2 regions of the Shewanella sp. 1311 genome follow, and region 1 is predicted to be linked to the other one. Evidence: riboswitches for the same ligand, from Rfam matches in the RefSeq annotation. Region 1 holds a riboswitch; the other holds the start of a gene.

Evidence for each region. Region 1 has a riboswitch for thiamine pyrophosphate ahead of thiC (phosphomethylpyrimidine synthase ThiC). Riboswitches for the same ligand answer to the same signal wherever they lie in the genome.
Region 2: it holds a riboswitch for thiamine pyrophosphate, as region 1 does, so the genes downstream of both, AC5YB3_RS20805 (TonB-dependent receptor) here and thiC (phosphomethylpyrimidine synthase ThiC) in region 1, are expected to answer to the same signal.

Annotation. Positions count from the first base shown of each region.
Region 1 is NZ_CM181686.1:5,069,188-5,079,571, forward strand. Features, by position in the region: gene AC5YB3_RS22245 (tRNA (adenine(22)-N(1))-methyltransferase) at 1-697, shown strand, start outside; gene AC5YB3_RS22250 (NUDIX hydrolase) at 957-1,487, shown strand; gene AC5YB3_RS22255 (tRNA-uridine aminocarboxypropyltransferase) at 1,679-2,242, shown strand; gene trhA (PAQR family membrane homeostasis protein TrhA) at 2,390-3,073, opposite strand; gene AC5YB3_RS22265 (hypothetical protein) at 3,579-4,910, shown strand; TPP riboswitch at 5,079-5,177, shown strand; gene thiC (phosphomethylpyrimidine synthase ThiC) at 5,379-7,484, shown strand; gene AC5YB3_RS22275 (bifunctional hydroxymethylpyrimidine kinase/phosphomethylpyrimidine kinase) at 7,487-9,442, shown strand; gene AC5YB3_RS22280 (HesA/MoeB/ThiF family protein) at 9,435-10,349, shown strand; gene thiS (sulfur carrier protein ThiS) at 10,366-10,384, shown strand, end outside.
Region 2 is NZ_CM181686.1:4,719,222-4,729,605, reverse strand. Features, by position in the region: gene AC5YB3_RS20820 (phosphotransferase) at 1-1,023, opposite strand, end outside; gene pnuC (nicotinamide riboside transporter PnuC) at 1,023-1,676, opposite strand; gene AC5YB3_RS20810 (hypothetical protein) at 1,723-1,983, opposite strand; gene AC5YB3_RS20805 (TonB-dependent receptor) at 2,090-4,324, opposite strand; TPP riboswitch at 4,379-4,504, opposite strand; gene AC5YB3_RS20800 (YcfL family putative periplasmic lipoprotein) at 4,597-4,992, opposite strand; gene AC5YB3_RS20795 (PaaI family thioesterase) at 5,134-5,631, opposite strand; gene AC5YB3_RS20790 (PaaI family thioesterase) at 5,618-6,145, opposite strand; gene hinT (purine nucleoside phosphoramidase) at 6,142-6,498, opposite strand; gene AC5YB3_RS20780 (M61 family metallopeptidase) at 6,905-8,671, shown strand; gene AC5YB3_RS20775 (LuxR C-terminal-related transcriptional regulator) at 8,841-9,476, opposite strand; gene AC5YB3_RS20770 (cytochrome b/b6 domain-containing protein) at 9,774-10,384, shown strand, end outside.

The DNA of each region.
Region 1 (10,384 bases):
AGAAAGGAGCGCTGCCCGCCATGTACACTTTGTCGATTGTGTCCCTTCGCTGATGCAGGCGCTTGAACTGCGTTTGCAGCGTTTCTTCCCCGCTGACATATCAGGCCTTAATCCAAACTTAGATCCAGACTTAAACCCAGAAATAGACCCACACTTAAACCTAGACATAGACCCAAATTTAAGTTGTCATACTCAGTGGCAAGTGCATTGCCTTGATGTTGCGGCTTTACCGCTCGTGCAAACCAGTGACAAGGATAAACAGTTGATCATCATCGCTGGTGTGGGTGGTGAACTGCTGGTGGACTTAGTGAAGGCAATTCTAGCTCAACACCCACAGCGGCACCTCGAATTTATTTTGTGTCCCGTGCATCATAATTACTATGTCAGGCAATCACTCTCAGCCTTAGGGCTAGGGCTTAAGTCGGAACATTTATTGGAAGAGAATCAACGTTTCTACGAAATCCTCCATGTCAGTACAATCGCGGCTCCAAATGGTCTACTTATCAGTGCTACAGGTTCGTTAATGTGGCAGATGCTAGATGAAGCAAGTTTGCCGCGAGCGCAGCGTTATTTGTCGCAGGTGATTGGTCATTACCAACGCATGCCCACGCATAAGCAAACACCAGAGATTATTGATGCCTATCAGCAGCAATTGGCCCAGCTCTTGAATGAGCATAGTGAGTTTGAATGTTCCTGAGCATTTTTGCCGCTTAGGCATTACGTGAGCACTAAAGATGAGAATCAGGCGAAAGAGATGATGCATCGCGATCGCGTTGTTAATATCATGGGCAAATCGATTTTAGCTTAAGCCGTTAATAATCAAGATTCTAATCGCTAAAACCTATTAATCACTCGTACGGGACTGAGTGTGATTATTGCCTCTGCTACAGTTTTTGATCTGCATTTGGCACATTTTCGTTTATGCTGCGACTCCTTTTCGGCAAATGGCTACGACTATGCGTTTATTGAGAACCACCCAAGATCCAGCGGTTAACCTACAGACGGCACGCGTTTTTTATCGCAGAGCTGCCCGCGCGATTGTGTTATCGGGTGAAGATATTTTGCTGCTTTATACTCAAAAATACCGCGACTACAGCTTACCCGGCGGCGGAATTGACGACGGCGAGAGCCTCGAAGACGGGCTGATCCGCGAGCTACAGGAAGAAACCGGCGCCCTAGACATTCAAGTGTTAGCCCCCTTTGGCCGTTACGAAGAGTTTCGACCTTGGTACCGTGAAGGGGCGAACGTAGTGCACATGGAGTCATTTTGTTATGTGTGCCGTATCGACACCGCACTGGGCGAGCGTGGTTTAGGTGAGACTCGATTAGAAGCCCATGAGATAAAAAATGGCATGCGGCCTGAATGGCTCAATATTCATCAAGCTATCGCCCATAATGAAGATATTCAGCGCAATCATCCCCATAAAGGCCAATCAATAGAGCGTGAAACTTTTCTGCTAAAACAGATAGTGTTGGAATGCTTGTAAGTTTTATCACTTTTAAATCATTATCTTAATGTATGATTTTATTTCACACATAACTGAGTGAGCAGGGTTTGGTTAGCGATTAAACGTCGTTATTTCAACCTGATCTTTTAAGCGGATTCACTTCGGTCTTCTGTATGATTAAGTTGATGAACAAGGCTATTTCTCATTCTTTTGCCGCAGCAAGGAAGGCAATGCAGATTATTTTATTGACCCACGAACGCGAGTTAACCCGCAAAACGAATACTGGCCAACTCGCGTTAGCCGCATTCCCTGAAGAGGTGAAAAGCATCGTCTGGTCGAGAACGGCACCTGATAACGATTTAGTGGCTATGTTGGCATCGCAGCAGGCTAAACTGTTGTTTCCTGCAAGTGATACTGAGCACACTGGGCCCATTGATCATAATGCCTTAGATACGGTTTTAGCTGAGCCAGTGCTCTCGAACGCACAAATGTTGTTAGCGCCTGCGCAATCCACACTCATAGCAGAACAGCGAATGCCGAGCCAAGTGGTGATTTTAGATGCGACCTGGCAGGAGGCGCGTAAGATGCTGCGCCAGAGCCCCTATCTTAAAATGGCTGCACGAGTCAGTTTGCCGCCACTTATGCCTGAATCCGCTTTTATATTGCGGCGTAATCAGCAAGAAGGAGGCTTATGCACTGCAGAGTGCATTATTGCGCTTTGGCGCCAGTGTGGCAGAGCAGAACAAGCGGCGCTATTAGCGTCGCTGTTTACTGAATTGAATAGCCGTGTTTGATTGCGATGTTTGAGAGAGCGTTTGAGGAAGTGCTTGAATAGATAATTAACGACTTTTAGCTTTGACTCACAGATAAATCACCATCTGTTAAGTCATAGCCATTTAAATTAAAGCCAGTTAAATCACCATCAGGTAAATCATAGCCATTTAAATAACAGTCAGATAAATACACAGAAAGTGACTCATGGCACCGCCAAGCACGAACAAATGCCAAATGGCATGGTTAAATGGAATGCGTTTCCCTACGTAGAACACCACCCCTAAAGTGTAAAATAATCCGCCTAAGATCAATAGATTAAAACCTAACTCCGACATGGCCGCCGTTAAATCGCCCATCACAGTGACACATAGCCAACCCATGGCGAGATACAAGACTAAGCTTAACTTTTTGAATTTGTGAATAAATAGCGTCTTAAATAGGATCCCACCAATTGCAAGCGACCAAATCGCCGTTAAAATTACTATCGATTGCGTCCCCTGTAGGCTTATCAGCATCAAAGGTGTGTAAGTTCCTGCAATCAAGCAGTAAATTGCGCAGTGATCGGCGATCTTAAGTTTATGTTTCCAGCCTGAATGGCTAACGCTGTGGTATAAGGTCGAGCATAGAAAAAGCACTATGATGCTCGCACCATAAATGGCAACGCCTGTTAGTTGAATTGGCGTTAGATGATCTTGCCCTTTGAGTAACATCAGTACCAATGCCACTATGCCTGCGATGACGCCTAAGCCATGGGATACGCTATTAGCGATTTCTTCTTTAATACTATACGGCCCAGGCTTAGCAAGGGTTTTAGCTGGGTTTTGTTGTTCGATAATACTTTGACTCGACATGGTAGATACATACTCGCAAACGATAATGACTGAGTCTATCAGTAAGGAAAATAAATCACCACATCTAAGCGTACACTTGTAAGCTTAAATATATGGCTGGCTTCTATTGTTTTCACCTTTAGATTTTTAACGCCGTCTTGCATTCCCGTCAGCGTATCGCATTGATGATGTTATCCGCTTCAAGACGTAAGAGTTAGCAAGCCATTTCCTTTCAATTTAGCGCGATAGTGAGCTCAATTCCCAGCCTTATTTGTCTCAACTGACAAGTGTCTGATCAAGCATTGGAGTAAGCACTGCGCTTGTCGCGTGTTGTATTCGCGTTGAACTTTACCCTGTTTGCCTCCTCTAATCTGCGTTGAGCACTCGCAAGTAAATGCAATCATTGGATAATTCTCTTTCAATATTCAGCAACTCGATATTGGATTGATATTGGATTTGAGTGCAATTGTTCCACGTTAAGTATCATCGAAATCAATTGAGACTACACAAAACCTAAGGATGGATTTTGCCTTTTCAACGTCAACCCAAAGCCACGCCTTTATTGACAGTATCTCCTACAGCAATAGCGATTGGAGATGATGCTGATAGTGCTTTGCTTTTTTCGGTCACATCGCCAGAAGGTGAGACTTTTATTGCATTTGATCATCACTTCGGTGATCTGGATACTGCTCAAACGCCTGTTTTTACCACTGATGCCGAGCCGTCAGCGTTCAATCGTGGTGCAGGCCGTTTAGTCACTGAGCATGACACTCAAGCTATATATCATGAGCAAGCCCAAGATTTAGTACTGCAAGAAATCCATGCTGAACATCAAGATCAACATCAAGATAAATTGGTTGCTGAATCTGAATCCAAACCTGAACTGTCTAGGATAATACAAACCAGTGATCAGGCATTGGAGACGGGATCAGTTTTACGTGCTCGTCAGCCGTATTTCAAAGGATTAAGTCTGCTATTTTTTGTGCTCTTAGTGCATGCGTGTTTATTTTTACTTATCTGCATTTTGTGGCGCCCACAGTTAAATCCCTTTGGATTAACGGAAACGGGAAGTCGGGGCTCTAAAGTGACGGCGCTTAAAGCTTACTTTATTTATGCTCCCGCGGTAGAGAAGGCTGAAAGCGCTGCGCTAGAAACAGAGAGCAAGGCCGTGGATAAGACTGAAGCGGAAAGTTCTGTTACGCCTACAACTGTTCCCACGCCTACAACTCAAGTTAAGCCTATGCCAATACTTGAAAAGGTCGTGCCTGAAAAAGTAGATCAGGGAAAAGTGAAGCCAGATACGGTTAAACCGGACATCACTCAATCAAGCCAATCTCAATCAAGTGTACAAAGTGAAGTACAGCCCGTGGAAGCAACGGCAAAAAAGCCAACGAATATGTTTGATGCTACAGAAATAAAGCCGCAGCTTGGCGCTAAGAGTTCGCCCGCAGCAGAAGGTGAGAGCACAATAGCGACAAGCTCAAGCATGAGTTTATTCACCCAGCAATATTTTGAACGTCAGCGCGAGCAAGCGCTCGATGATCTCGTCATTGAACAGGCCGATAAATTCACCCGGAAATCGAATATGAGTGAAATGAGCCCTGAGATGGAAGTGTTATTTGTCCCTAACGCCGATGATTTCGGTGGCACAACGAGTCTAGATTTACCCTTAGACCCAAATCGTATTGTGCGTATAGGGGATACTTGTTATCGCGTCGTCCGTCTGGGGACACAAATTAATCCTAACGCCGAAAATTTAGGTTTTCCCATTAACTGCAGTGGCAAAAAAATCAATCAAGCTATTGATGATGCCATTCAATCTCGATTAAACAAAATGATGCTCAAACCCCATAAATAGTGACTTTCTTTTATGATTTATTTTCACGACTATTATAAGTTTTTTTAGTTTTATTTAATTTTTTCAATTAAAAACAATAGATTGTGAGTCTTTATTTTGGATTGGTAGTTAAGATTTTTAATTACTTTTTTCCTTGTTTGTTACTGCCGCTTCTGTCTATACTGCGCACTCATCTTGTCGGAGTGCCTCTTGGCTGAGACCGTTTATTCGGGATCCGTTGAACCTGATCAGGTTAAAACCTGCGAAGGAAACAAGCGTAATAACACACATTAAATCGCCAAAATAGACGGCTTGAACATCTGTTAACTAAGCAGTGTTTTAAGCCTTAATGTTTAGATTTAATTGTTATTGAGCAGGGTAACTCAATTTTTGAAGCCAGTGTTGGCCACAAAAATTGATTGCCATGCCCAGCTATCAACAACTCAATTCTCCAGACAAGCAACTCCATTTTTTAACGTGAGATTGCTTATGTCCAGTTCAAACCAAAACCCAGCTGTAGCTGCCAATGCGATAGAAATTACAGCGCCAGAATCGACAATCCCTAATAAATCGTCTGAGTCTAGTCAATCAACAGTGCCTAAGGCGCCGAGTCGCCGCGAAACCCGCGCGCAGGCCCAAGCCTTTATCGATACGTTAGCGCCACTGCAACATCCTAATTCACAAAAGATTTATCTCGAAGGTTCAAGTGCCGATATTCGCGTTGGCATGCGACACATTCTGCAGACTGACACGCTGGTGGGCGGAACAGATGATGCGCCTATCATGGAGAAAAATCCGCCAATCCGAGTGTACGATTGCGCCGGACCTTATTCCGATCCTGAGGCCGACATCAATGTGCGTCTAGGCCTTGGTAAATTAAGACAAAACTGGATCCTAGCCCGCAACGATACAGAGCAATTACCCTGCGCGACCTCAGACTTTACCCAACAAAGACTCGCCGATGATGGTTTAGACCATCTGCGTTTTGAGGCTGGCTCGAGTGCAATTGTTCGCCCACGCAGAGCGCTGCAGGGTAAACGAGTCAGCCAATTACACTATGCCCGTCAAGGGATTATCACTCCCGAAATGGAATATGTGGCGATCCGCGAGAACATGGCACTTGCCGAAGTACAGGATGAAATCCTCAATCGTAAAGCCAAGGGCGAAGCTTTTGGTGCCTTAGTCGGCGAACCGATTACCGCCGAATTTGTCCGCGCCGAAGTTGCCCGTGGCCGCGCGATTATTCCGCTGAATATTAACCATCCCGAAGCCGAACCTATGATCATTGGGCGTAACTTTTTGGTGAAAGTGAATGCCAATATTGGTAATTCTGCGGTGACGTCATCCATCGAGGAAGAAGTGGAAAAGCTCGTCTGGTCAACCCGTTGGGGTGCAGATACGGTAATGGATTTATCCACGGGGCGTTATATCCACGAGACCCGCGAGTGGATCATCCGCAACTCGCCAGTGCCCATCGGCACAGTGCCGATTTATCAAGCGCTGGAGAAAGTGAACGGCGTGGCAGAGGATTTAACCTGGGAAGTGTTCCGCGATACCTTGATTGAACAAGCGGAACAAGGTGTTGATTACTTTACTATTCATGCTGGTGTGCTGCTGCGTTATGTGCCGATGACGGCTAAACGTGTTACTGGGATCGTTTCTCGCGGCGGTTCAATTATGGCCAAATGGTGCCTGAGTCATCACAAGGAAAACTTCCTCTACAGCCATTTTCGTGAGATCTGTGAGCTTTGCGTCGCCTACGATGTATCCCTGTCTTTAGGTGATGGTATGCGTCCAGGCTCGATTGCCGACGCTAATGATGCCGCCCAGTTTGCAGAGCTTGAAACCTTAGGTGAGCTAGTCAAAATCGCGTGGGAATACGACGTACAAACCATTATCGAAGGGCCGGGACATATCCCGATGCAGCTCATTAAAGAGAACATGGACAAGCAGTTAGCTCACTGCGATGAAGCGCCGTTTTACACGCTTGGCCCACAAATCACCGATATCGCACCTGGGTATGATCATTTCACCTCCGGCATAGGCGCGGCCATGATTGCTTGGTACGGCTGCGCTATGTTGTGTTATGTCACGCCAAAAGAACACTTAGGATTACCGAATAAACAAGATGTTAAGCAAGGTTTGATTGCTTATAAGATTGCCGCCCACGCCGCCGATGTGGCGAAAGGTCATCCGAGTGCGCAAATTCGTGATAATGCGCTGGCAAAGGCGCGGTTTGAATTCCGCTGGGAAGATCAATATAACTTAGGACTCGATCCTGAAACCGCACGTGCTTATCACGATGAATCTTTACCGCAGGAATCCGCTAAAGTCGCGCATTTTTGCTCTATGTGCGGCCCTAAATTTTGTTCGATGAAAATCACCCAAGATGTGCGCGCCTATGCCGCAGGCTTAGAGGCGGCACAAGCGAAGGCGGAGCAAGTTGAAGCGGCTGACCAAGCCATGCAAGTCACAGTTAAGACGCCGCAGGAGTTGGAAGCGGCAATGGCGCTAAAATCGGCACAATTTGCTGCTTCGGGCGCCGAGATCTATCACGTGAAAGACAAGCTTGTCGCCGAAGCTGAGGAAGCCTAATTATGTTGGGTATTCATGGGGATAATGTGCCCATGAATACCGAGCGTCCCGCGTTTGTCTGGACCATAGCTGGTTCAGACAGTGGCGGTGGTGCCGGTATTCAGGCGGACTTAGCGACAATTCAAGATTTGGGCTGTCACGGTTGCAGTGTGGTCACCACAGTGACGGCGCAAAGTTCTGTGGCGGTCACTTTAGTCGAGCCCGTATCAGCGGCGATGTTAATGGCTCAGCTGACGACTCTACTTTCCGACTTGCCACCCAAAGCAATTAAAATCGGCTTACTGGCAGATCAAACTCAAGTGGCATTGCTGGCAGATTGGATCGCGAGTTTTAAAATCCACTATCCATCTGTGCCTGTGATTGTCGATCCTGTGATGGTCGCCAGTTGTGGCGATGCATTAGCAGTAGATAACTGTCAGGATATAAAAAGTGCGGCCAAATCAGCCTTAGATTTTAAGCCTTTCAAAGGTTTAATCGAACTTATCACGCCCAATGTGCTTGAACTTGGGCGGTTAACTCACAGTGATGTTTCAACGAAAGCGCAATTCGCTGCCGCGGCACTGGCTTTATCCCAGAGCCTTGATTGCAGTGTGCTCGCTAAAGGTGGCGATGTGAGCTTTGGTTGCACTGACATTCTTGATGATACTCATGCTCAAACTCACGATAACACTTATGCTCAAACTCAGGCTAACGTTCATGTTATCGCTCTTGATAGCAACGGCTGGGACCTTGAGCTTGCCGAGGATTATCTAGTTTGTCGTCAAGTGCGCGCGAGCTCTGAGCTGCATCAAAATGGGCGCTTCTGGTTAGCCAGCCAGCGGGTTAATACCCGTCATAATCATGGTAGCGGCTGCACTTTGTCATCGGCCATTGCCGCCGTGTTAGCGCAGGGTTTTGTATTGCAAGATGCGGTGGTTGTTGCGAAAGCCTACGTGAGTCAAGGCTTAAGCGCGGCGATTGGTTTAGGGCAAGGTCCAGGGCCGTTGGCCCGTACGGGTTGGCCTAATAACTTGTCCCGATATGCCAAGATAAATCTGTGTGATGGCAATTTTATTAGTTATCAACTCAACCAACACCTTGATGTTGGTAATGATTTAGTTGCAACAGTTTTATCCGCAACAGATCAGGCAACCGCTCAGGTAAGAATAGCCTCGACGCCACCTCAAAATATTTTATCCCACTGTTTTAAAGTGCTCGATGCCGAGCTTGGTGTTTATCCCGTGGTGAGTGACTTAACCATGCTGGAAAGTTTATTAGCGGCAGGCGTTAAAACTGTGCAGTTACGGATAAAAACCGACATCAGCGAGTTAACTACTACCACCGCGCCAGCCGAATCTGATTTAGGCAAGTCTGCGCTAGGTAGATGTGAGTCAGGCAAATCTAAGTCAGGCGAACCTGAGTTAATTGGCTCCGAATTAGAAGCACAAATTCAAACAGCCATTGCCTTAGGCAAGCATTTTAATGCACAGCTTTTTATTAATGATCACTGGCAGTTAGCGATAAAATACCATGCCTTCGGGGTACATTTAGGCCAAGAAGATCTCGCCGTTACTGACTTAGCGGCCATTCAAGCCGCGGGGCTCGCGCTAGGCATATCGAGCCACAGTTATTTCGAGTTGCTATTGGCGCACCAATACTCGCCATCCTACATAGCGCTTGGGCATATATTCCCAACCACGACGAAGCAAATGCCTTCGGCGCCCCAAGGGCTCGCAAAACTTAAACACTATGTGGCGTTACTCCAATGCCATTATCCCTTGGTCGCAATTGGCGGTATTGACTTAACAAATCTGGCAAAGGTGAAAGCAACAGGGGTGGGCAATATTGCTGTGGTGCGCGCAATAACGAAAGCTAAGGAGCCAGTCGCAGCGTTTGCAGAGCTGAGCCAAGCTTGGGAGCAATGTAGCTTGTCTGAAGAACTGGCTGTAAAGCATGAGTTGGATGCAAAGCATGAGTAAAAAAACACCTCTTTCTCACGCAGAGGTTCTTTGCGGTCATATACACAGCGACAATGAACACTGCGGCCATGCACTCAGTGATGCCGATTTCATCCGTTATTCTCGGCAAGTCTTATTGCCAGAAGTGGGTGAGGCTGGGCAATTACAACTGGCCGACGCTGGTGTCGCTATTATCGGTCTTGGCGGTTTAGGGCAATTGGCGGCGCAATATCTGGCCTGTGCAGGTATTGGTCGCTTGACCTTAATCGATATGGATAAGGTTGAAGTATCAAATCTGCCAAGACAATTGTTATTCAACGATGCCGATATTGGACTCAATAAGGCGCGAGTTGCCAAGCAAAAGCTCAATGGCATAGCACCGCATTGCACTGTTACTGCCTATGAAACAGCATTTAATCCTGCGACATCGGCTCATCATTTGGCTGATATTTTACTGGCAAAACAACAGGGCAAAAAAGTGCTAGTGCTTGACTGCACCGATAACTTTGCGACTCGCCAAGCCATTAATCGCCGCTGTATCGAAGCGGCTTTGCCTTTAGTTAGCGCGTCAATCGCAGCATTTAGCGGCCAATTGTTCGCGGTCGACCAAATGCTGTTCCCCTCTGGTGGTTGTTATCACTGTATTTTCCCCGCACAGACGAGAGTGTCGCAGAGCTGCAGTGCCCAAGGCGTACTCGGGCCGAGCGTAGGCGTCATGGCGTCAATGCAATCTTTGGTGGCCATGCAGCTCTTGTTGAATGTGGATAGCGGTTGCGATGAATCGAAAAATGTCTTGTTGGGGCGTTTTTGGCGCTTCGACGCTAAATCACTTTCATGGACAGCGGCGATATTAACGCGGGATCCCCATTGTGATGTGTGTGGTCCAAAAGAGGTTCGTTCATCATCCGATAAGCCCAGCAGACTATAAAATATGAAGGTTTGATATGATTTTAATTCACATAA
Region 2 (10,384 bases), 350 kb from region 1:
ATGTTGACTCAGATACTGCGTCACTAACTCGTTTTGCTGGGCTGGCGTTAACGCATGGGTCGCTAACACTACGGCTAACTCACACAGTGGATGCGACGCCGTCGCATACTCAAAATCGATACAATACAAGCGGTTGTTTTTGAGTAACAGATTGTGGGGATTAAGATCGCGATGGCAAAACTGCGGCTTAATTAAACAAGCCGCTAAGTCATCACACCAATGTTTGATGTCGATTTGGATGTTAAGCAGCTTAGCGACTCGCTCACTCCAATCGTGCGTGAGCGCAAGAGATGCCTGATAGGCAAGCATCTGCTGGTGATATTCCTGCCATTGCTCTGTGATACTAATGGCATAAGAACCTGTGGGCAGTTCCCGCAATTGCAGCAATAATTCCAGCAGTAAATGCGCAGCTAAGTTGGGATGCTTATCTTGCTGTATTGGCATCAGCCAAGGTTCAGGATTTAAATAAGCTTGTTGTGAATCGCCGTGATATAAAATGCCCAAAGACGACTGCCCCAGCACAAAATCAGCGGCACTGGTTTGGCGCTCTAAGGCAGGCCAATGGATGAAGCGTTTACGTTGAAAGCGTTCGCTATCAATCACATTGTGTTCAATTGCCGCAGACTCTGCAGCGCTCGCTACTGCACTTTCGATAAGGTCACTCTCGATAAGGTCACTCTCGATAAAGTCACTCTCAATAAGGTCACTCTCAATAAAATCACTGAGGTAGTAGCGCTCATCTTCACTCACCCACAGCAGTGCTGGGGCAAGTTTAGCTTGGGCGAGTTGTTGCCAGTAAAAACGCTCCTGCTGGCGGGTGCAAAAACTGTCCGCCGCATCGGCATTGACCCGCAACACATAACTGCCTGCAGGCGTAGTGATCTTATAATTATGATTACTCAAGCCGCCCGAAAGTTCGCAAATGCTCAGCACTTGCTCAAGTCCAGCTCGTTTGAGTATGGGCAAGAGTGCGTTGAATGATTCGCCTGCTGAGTATGGCTTATCAGCGTTTACATCGAGCATTAACTGAGTAACTTCAAGGCATTGGCCTCACGGGCGTCGGCTAATGCAGTGCGCCACAGGAAATACCCTACTACAGCAAGCCCCACATAGAGTACGAATAATAACGAGGTCAGCATCAAGCCTTTACTGAGATAAAGGTATATAGACACTATGTCGATGACGACCCAGTAGAGCCAATTTTCAAGTACTTTCTTCGCTACTAAATAGGTCGTCATCACAGCAAAACAGGTCGTGGTCGCATCTAAATATGGGAATGCGGCCTGAGTATATGTCGCCATGCCGTGACCGACTAATAACGAAATAACGCCTGTCACCGCGATCAGTTTCAAGTGGGTTTTCAACGGCCAAGTGGTCACTTTGACCCCTTGATGTTTATCGCCGCCCTGGGTCCAGAGCCAATATCCATAGAGCGCCATCGCCATATAATAGATATTCAGCACTGACTCCATCAGTAACGACACCTTCCAAAACAACACAGTGTAAATGGCGGTACTGGCAAAGGCCGCCGCCCAGCACCAGACGCTCGCCTTCATCGCCAGCAGTAGATATGCCATGGCCAGCAGTACCGCCAAGGCTTCCCATGCGGTCATCACATGGACTTCACCAAAGACCGCATTCATACTCTCGACCATGGTTAACCATAAATCTGTCATTGTGTTGTTCTCACTGCCTATTTATCGCGTATGTGACGGTAAAGCGTTATTCGCTGTGGGCTAAATTAAGCTCACCACCGATAAACTTACACACAAATACTGCCTTGCCCCACTTCTCATGGGCGGCTTGCATCTCGGTCGCCAGCATAGTCATCACATCTAAATAATCGCCGCACACTTGTGTTGCCATCGCATTCGTCACGCGCTCGATATGAGGATAGCTATCCACCCGGCCAATGAACCACTTAATCGGATCGAGGTAGTTCTCATTGAAGGGATACATGCTAATTTCTGCGGTCAGTTTCATTTTAATTCCTTAAATTTGAGAGAAGCTGTAGCCCTTACAGTGGACTGCAGCTTAGTCATGAGTTAACCCAATAGGCTCATAGTGACATGTGCCATTACATCAGTTTTTACATAAACTTAACGTTAAAGGTTACGCCAATCTGACGCGGATCGCCGTAACGAATATATTGCTTTTCAGCCCAGCCATTATCTGGCTCGTTACCGAAATAGAAGCCGCGCACACCGTATTCTTCATTGAACAAATTACGGCCCCATAAATAGGCTGACCACGCACTCGCCTCATAACCCACGCGGGCATTGACGATAGTGTAGGGCTCAGAGCGGGATTCATTGCTGTCGGAATAGTAAAACTCACTCTTACCGCTCAGGTTTAGGTTAGTAAACCAGCCCGAATTGGTACGATAAGTCCCACCAAGGCTGTAGGTTAAGTGTGGTGAATGGGCCAGATCGCGGCCAGTTAAATCCACCTCAGTGCCATATTTATCCTGATACTGGTAGTCACCGTAGGCCGTTTCTAACCAACCTAAGCTTGAGTAAATTTGTAGATTATCCGTGGCATACCAGGTCGCATCTAACTCAGCACCATAGTTATTAGAACTACCAGCGTTTTCGGTGAACAAGATAAAACGCTGAGGTTTATCAGGGTCTTGCTGGGATGCCGCCACCTGTTGATCTTGTCTGTCCATATAGAACAGCGCCAAATTAGTATCGATAAGCCCCGCTAACCAATGGGATTTAAGGCCAATTTCATAGTTATAAAGCGTCTCAGTACTAAACTCTTTTTTATCGTTCAATTCGACAGGTAAAGACATGTTGAAACCGCCCGCCTTGTAACCGCGCGCGACACGAACATAAGCGTTGTGCGAGTCATTCAGCACTTTACTCACTGCAATATGACCGCCCCACATGGTTTCACTCGGGTCGAAATTATCGTTATTCGTATCTGAGTAATGGCTGTTACGGCGCTCTAAACGTAGGCCCACAGATAAGGCATAACCTGAGCTCAGATCCGTATCGAGCTGACCAAACAAGGCATAGTTCGTCGCTTCATACTCAGAGTCTAAGACTTCATCCGGCCAAGTATTGTATTCAGAATACAATTGGTTATCTTCTTTCAGATTCATGCCGTACACACCAAGCAACCAATCTGTACTGTCCGCAAAGATTCGGCCCTGCTCGGTAGAACTTAAGCGAAACTCTTGCGACACGGTTTTACGTTGGCCCGTTTTATCCCAAAAATAATCATATTGGCACGGTGCCAGATTGCCATCGTCATCACTGCATTGCTTAGAAGCCCAATACTCTGGGTTCGACCAATCGCCATCGTAACTGTAATGGTGATCGGTATTCGCAAAGGACGTTAACGAGGTTAGCTCAAAGGTTTCAGCGCCAGAATAGGTCGCTTTAAAGCCTGCGCCTGTGGTGCGCTGGCTATCGACACCCGGTTGATCCGATGTCGTCTGGGTCGGTGAATTGGTTAAACTCCACACATCATAGCCATTATCAAAATCGGCGTGCAGCACAGTTAAATCAAACTGCAAATCGTCAGTCGCATACCAGCGCAGCTTAGCGCGGCCGCTGAACTCATCGCGGCCATTGGTATCGTCACGACCTAAATAGAGGTTGTCGTGGTAACCATTTTGTTGATGTTGCTGCAGTGACACGCGATAAAGCAGCTTGCCAGAATCCGTTAATGGGCCGGAACTGAAACCGCTAAACGTGCGTAAATCATCATCGCCTAACGATACTTCGCCGCCATGTTCAAACACATCGGTGGGATCGTTACTTTTCAGATAAATCAGTCCCGCTAAGGCATTCGCGCCATAACGTGTGCCCTGTGGTCCACGTAGCACTTCGACCTGTTGTAGATCGTACATGCTCGACACCATACCAATACCGGATAAATCGATATCATCTATGATGTAACCCACAGAGGAATTAGGTGCACCTTGGTATTGCTCTTGCTCTCCTACGCCACGAATTTGAAAATATTTCGGCCGCGAACTTCCACCTGACCAGTTAAAATTGGCAATGGAATTAAGCAGATCTTCAAAGTGCTGCGCGCTTTCATCTTGAATTTTTTGACTGTCGATAACGGTAATACTGGAAGGCATTTTTTCTAAGCTTGAACTGCGAAAATCCGCCGTCACCACCATGACTTCCATCTCAGTGCTGGGATCGGGTTTATCGATAGCGTCGGTTTGTGCAAATGCAGAAGTGCTCAGCGCGGTAGCAATGGCTAACGCCAGCGGCGCTCGGGTTAAAAACAAGCTGGGTGTGATGGTTGAAAACGGGGAATGACGTTTTGACGTGTTACTGTTTAGCGTTTTACTGTTTAACATAGGACCTCAAATACATAGTTTGAGATCCGGCAACGAATAAGCGATTCAGAAGTGTGCTGTTGATTGGCCCATTCCTACGCCGGTATTAGCCGGATCAGGTTCTAAGGGTTCGTCAGCTGACATCTCAGTTTGCAGTAATCAACGTAAATTCATTCGCTGCAAACACCCCTTGGCGACGCCTAGTATACATGAGTAATAGGATGGGATGACACATTTACCTCATAAAATGAAAAATGCCAGCATAGCTGGCATTCTCAGGGCGAACTCACCGCTTAATTCGAAAAGGTTTCGCGCACGTACACATCAAATTTAACCGCTTGGGCATTGGGCGCCACGGCGGCGACTTGCAATTGTTGCTTGCCATGCAGCTTGACCGATTTCCAGCTCGTCGCTTCATCTTCAATAGTAAAGCCGCTGGCGTCGTACCAAGTGAATTTATACTGCACACGCATGTCAGTTGATGATTTGCTAACAATCAGCGCTGAACCCTGCACTAAATCACCAACTCGGCGTGCATCCACACTTTCAACTCCAATATCTCGGGCAAAGCTGGAATTATCGACGCGGGTTTCACCGAGCGAACTCACTGAAATACCTGCGGTATGTGAGGCACAAGCGCCTAAGGTCAGCGCCGCGGTCAATAACAGTCCTGTATAAATTTGTTTCATCTCTTTCTCCCAGTCACGCGACAAAATGCGCGGCCAGCGCGCATCATTTCCCATTAAACGACAAGCTAATCGAACTGTGCTGAACTTATGCTTAACAAGACAGACTTAATCATCACTCAAACATCTGCTCAATAAAACGAGTTAATCAATCAGAAAGTGCGCCCGTGCCGTAGCGATGAGCTGCTTACGATTGGTTTGCCAACAATCGATATTCACGTTGGCCACTCGTCGCCCCTGACGGGTAATACGACATTCAGCAAAGCTATCTTTATGCAGGCCTGCACGTAAATAGTCGATGGAAAAATCGACCACTTTAGGCACTTTGGCAGTTTGCATAAAGACCATCAACTGCACTATCGCTGACATCTCCATAAAACCTGCAATGACGCCGCCATGGATAGCGGGCAACACAGGATTACCGATATTGTCGTCCTTAGCAGGCAGTTTAAAAATCAGTTCATCACCAAAACGTTCCACCTTCATACCAATAAATTTGGCATAGGGAACGTGCTCAAGTAAATGACCAAAATCGTTAAGCTCAGTCGCGCGCTTAACAATACCTTGCACATCGATAGGCGCTTTTACTTGGGCATGTTGAGTGGCACTGGCTGTACCAAGTTCCGAATTATTTGCGCTCATCAGTGTCTCCTATTTCAGGCACGGCTTCACCCATCAGCGCTTGTCTAAAGGCATCACCCACCATTTCTGGACTGATCCGCATAAAGGAACCAACAGCATGGGCAATAGGATCATCTATGCTGTCTTGATAAGCAATCGCGCGGGTAAAGGCAATATTGGAAGACAATTTGTAGCATTCCGCAAACCCAAACACAGGCTTATGGGGCTGAGCGGGCTTCATATAATCCACCCGCAAATCGAGCGTAGGTGAGATTTCTAACAATTTGAATTTATGGAAAATTGCACTGACCACTGCACTGCCACAGGCGGTATCCATTAAAGTAGTAATGACTCCGCCATGGATAACGCCCGTATCGGGATAACCAATTAATTCAGTGCTGTAGGGCAACTCAATCAACACATGGTGCTCACTCGCCTCCAGTACGGTTAAACCGAGACGACGACACTGAGCGAGTTGATCCACAAACCGCTGCGCCATTTGGGTCAGCGGGAAAAAATCCGAATTGACCTTCATTGGCCTTGACTCAACATGGGCCCCAGAGGCTCCCCGCCCACAAGGTGGAAATGAATGTGATAGACTTCTTGTCCACCGTGTTGATTGCAGTTCATGATCAGTCGGTAGCCATCTTTAGCGATACCCGCTTCCGCCGCCAATTTAGCGGCAACTGTCATCATGCGGCCAAGCACCGGCTCATCAGAGGCTTTCATGTCGTTCGCCGTTGGGATCAAATGATTTGGCACAATCAAGAAGTGCGTTGGCGCCTTAGGGGAAATGTCTCTAAAGGCAGTCACAAGTTCATCTTGATACAGAATATCCGCGGGAATTTCGCGACGAATAATTTTGCTGAAAATCGTTTCTTCGGCCATGGGGCTTCCTCCTTGGGTTAGTTGGCATAGTATATACCCAAACAACTTGAAGATGCATGATTCAGCTGGAGTTTAACGCACTTTAGGCAAGGCGGTTATTTGCGGACCTAGTGGGCTAAGTTAAAAATAACCAACAAAGCATAAAGTGCGTTAAAACCCGCCGGGACGGAGCGTCTAGGGCACTCCACTCCCGTGTTGCATCAATTCAAAAGGTGGCCGACATTCTGTCATTGATGCGCCTTGAATTGAAGCACCCTAGGCGCTCTGAACTCGTATCTTCAGGTTGCTTGGGTATATTGACAATTCAATGCTTTGTGTCTGTAGATATTTTGCTTTTCATTTGCCAGTTGCAGGCATTTTTGGCAGCATGGCCACCATTAAAACACTCAGGTTTTGCAGGATAAATATGATCCATTACCAGATAATCCCCGTCGATCCGAAAGCCCATTTATTCGCAGTCACTATGACATTATCCCAGCCCAAGCCTGTGCAGGTCTTTAGCCTCCCCGCTTGGCTACCTGGCAGTTACATGGTGCGCGACTTTGCTAAAAATATCATTGAACTCAAGGCGCAAGCTGCTAATGGCCTAACACTTAAACTCACCCAGCTAGATAAGCAAACTTGGTCGGTTGACAATAATAGCAGCGAAATCATTTTGACTTATCAAGTGTATGCTTGGGATCTGTCGGTGCGCACTGCGCATTTGGACACAACCCACGGCTTCTTTAACGGCAGTAGCGTGTTTTTATCCGCCCACGGTTTTGAACAACAAACCCACACTGTCACTATGTTACCGCCCTCTGAGCCCACATTAAGTGATTGGCGCGTCGCTACCAGCATGACCCGCATCAGTGGTGACGACTTTGCCTTCGGCCAATTTAGTGCCACAAGCTATGACGAGCTCATCGATCATCCAGTGGAAATGGGCTTATTTACCTTAGCTAGTTTCGATGCCTGCGGCGTCCAACACGATATCGTACTCAATGGCCGCCACCGCGCTTGCATGCCAAGACTCTGCCAAGACTTGAAAGCCATTTGTGAGTATCAAATCAATCTTTTTGGTACGCCTGCGCCGTTTAAACGTTACTTGTTTATGACCACAGTATTAGACAATGGCTTTGGCGGGTTAGAACACAGAGCATCTACCGCATTAATGTGCTCACGCAAGGACTTACCGCTGTCGCTCAATGCGCCAATCAATAACGACTATCGCACTTATTTATCCCTGTGCAGCCACGAGTATTTCCACAGCTGGAACGTGAAGCGTATTAAGCCAGAGTGCTTTTTACCCTATAAACTTGAGGCTGAAACCTATACGCCACAACTGTGGGCCTATGAAGGCATCACCTCCTATTACGATGACTTCCTTACCTATCGCGCTGGGTTGGTAGATGAACAAAGCTATTTAGATATGCTGAGTGAGACCTTCACCCGCGTCTATCGCAGCCAAGGACGCTTTAAACAAAGTGTTAAAGATTCAAGCTTTAATGCATGGACTAAGTTCTATAAGCAAGATGAAAACGCGCAAAACGCCATCATCAGTTATTACACCAAAGGCGCGCTGTTTGCGCTGTACTTAGATTTAACCCTGCGCAGTGAAACCCAAGGCAAATACAATCTCGACCATGTTATGCAGATTTTATGGCAGGAATATGCTCTGCAAGACAAAGGCACGACTGACGGCTGTCACCAAGCGATTGTCGAGCGACTCCTTGGCCGTGATTGCCACGATTTGTTTGCCTACTTAGAGAACACCGACGATATTCCACTGGCTCCGCTACTTGCCGAATTTGGCGTCGAGTTTAACCTTCGAGCCAGCCAAGGTCCGCAGGATGTGGGCGGCGGGCAAGCGAAAGGTTATGACATTGCCTTTGGCGCGAAAACTCAAGCGGCGCCGATGGGATTGAAAGTGGTGACTGTTACCCAAGGCAGCCCTGCCCACCTTGCGGGATTAAGTGCGGGGGATATCTTAATCGCCGCCGATAACTTGCAAGTCAGCGCGCAATTTGAGTCGCAGCTACAGCAATATCCGCTGGGTGAATCCTTGAAGCTATATTGGTTTAGACGGGATGAATTGATGACGGGTGAATTGATGATAACTGCCGCGCCGAAGGACACAGTCGCCCTAGCAATTAGTGACAAGACTAAGCTCGCGGCTTGGTTAGGACGTTAATTTAACGTTTTGATTAGACAGGTTTTAAGAAAAACAAAAGGGGCAAAAGCCCCTTTTATCATTTCTGAGATAACGCTTAACTTAGGTACTAATCTCTAAACGCACACATCTATGTCTAGATCAGTATTCCCTTGCCAAATCAGTGTCTTCTATCAGTGCTAATACAGACTTAAACCACCACATCGTGCAAATAGGTTTGCGCCCACGCGATCGCTTGACCACGGCTCGACACACCTATCTTACGGAATACTCGGTACAAATGGGTTTTTATCGTGCTTTCACTGACAAACAACTGATTGGCAATATCTAAGTTAGTGCTACCCGTTAAGAGAGCTTGTAATACTTCTCGCTCACGAATCGTCAGCGGTTCAGTATCTTCGAACAAGCCAAAGTCATCGTTCACCCCATTGACGAGTTGAATTGGGATCACCCTATGGCCTCGTAAAATATTCGAGAATCCTAGGCTAATCTCAGTTAAACCCGCATCGAGATAAAACACCCCTGCGGTCGTGGCAGCTTGCATTAAAAAGCGCGCATCCACTTGTTTAGGGAATTGTAAATAGACGACTCGTACACTTGGTTGTTCACGGGCAAGTAAACGCTGAAATTGATGGGCTTTTTGAAGATCAACAGTCGCTAAATCAATCACTACCATGGAGGCATGATTATCCTTGATTTGTTCACACATCTCATCTGGGCTGACTTGCGTCAACTTAACGAGAAACTCCTGTGGCCAACGTCCTGCTAGCAGTTCCATTAATACTTGCGATCGTGACACTACAATCCAATGTAATATTTTGAACATCCTGCTCACTCCCTGTCTGATTAACGATTATTCACTTTGAGAACCTAAAATCCTCTCAATACAACTTCAACATCCGTTCAATAGACTTCCAAGTCTATCGTGGTGACGATATTAGCATTAGATAAAACAGATTAAAAAGACTTACGTGAAAAATATTTACCGTACGCAAATCAAAAACTTCTAACACTTTCGTTGAATCCACTATCAATCAGAAGTCTTAATTGAAACTGAAAAAAATTACTGAAACTTTTAGATAAAAGCGTAAGATTATATCAACACAAAAAATAAGGAAATTCCATGTCCAGCAGTAAACCCACCGCGCTTGAAGTCAAACCCTACCCTGTATGGGACAAACCGACTCGATTATTCCATTGGATAAATGTCATTCTCGTGCTCGCACTCATCTTAGTGGGTGGCATCATGATGTATCGCACTGAGTTGGGCATCACTGAGTTAACCGGCAAAATTGGCTTAAAAACTTTACACGTATGCATAGGATATGCGTTTGCAATCAACCTCATCATTCGCCTTGTGTGGGGTTTTGTCGGTAACAAATATGCGCGTTTCAGCCATATGTTTCCCAATGCCAATAGCAAAAATGAGTTAATGACCTACAAGTCAGAACTGGCCGCGGGTAAAAATCCGCAGTATTTAGGCCATAATCCTAAAGGCAAATTTGCTGTCCTCGGCATTATGCTGCTGTTAGTCACTATCATGATAACTGGGCTTTTACGTGCAGGAACAGATATTTACTACCCGCCGTTAGGTAGTGCAGTACAAAGCTATCTGGCCGATACCAATGTCGACCCAGCAAGCTTAAAACCCTATGATGCCACTGGGGTGAATGCCGAAAAAGCAGATGCGCTTAAACCGCTGAAGGGACTCGCCGGTGAAGTTCACGTTTATGC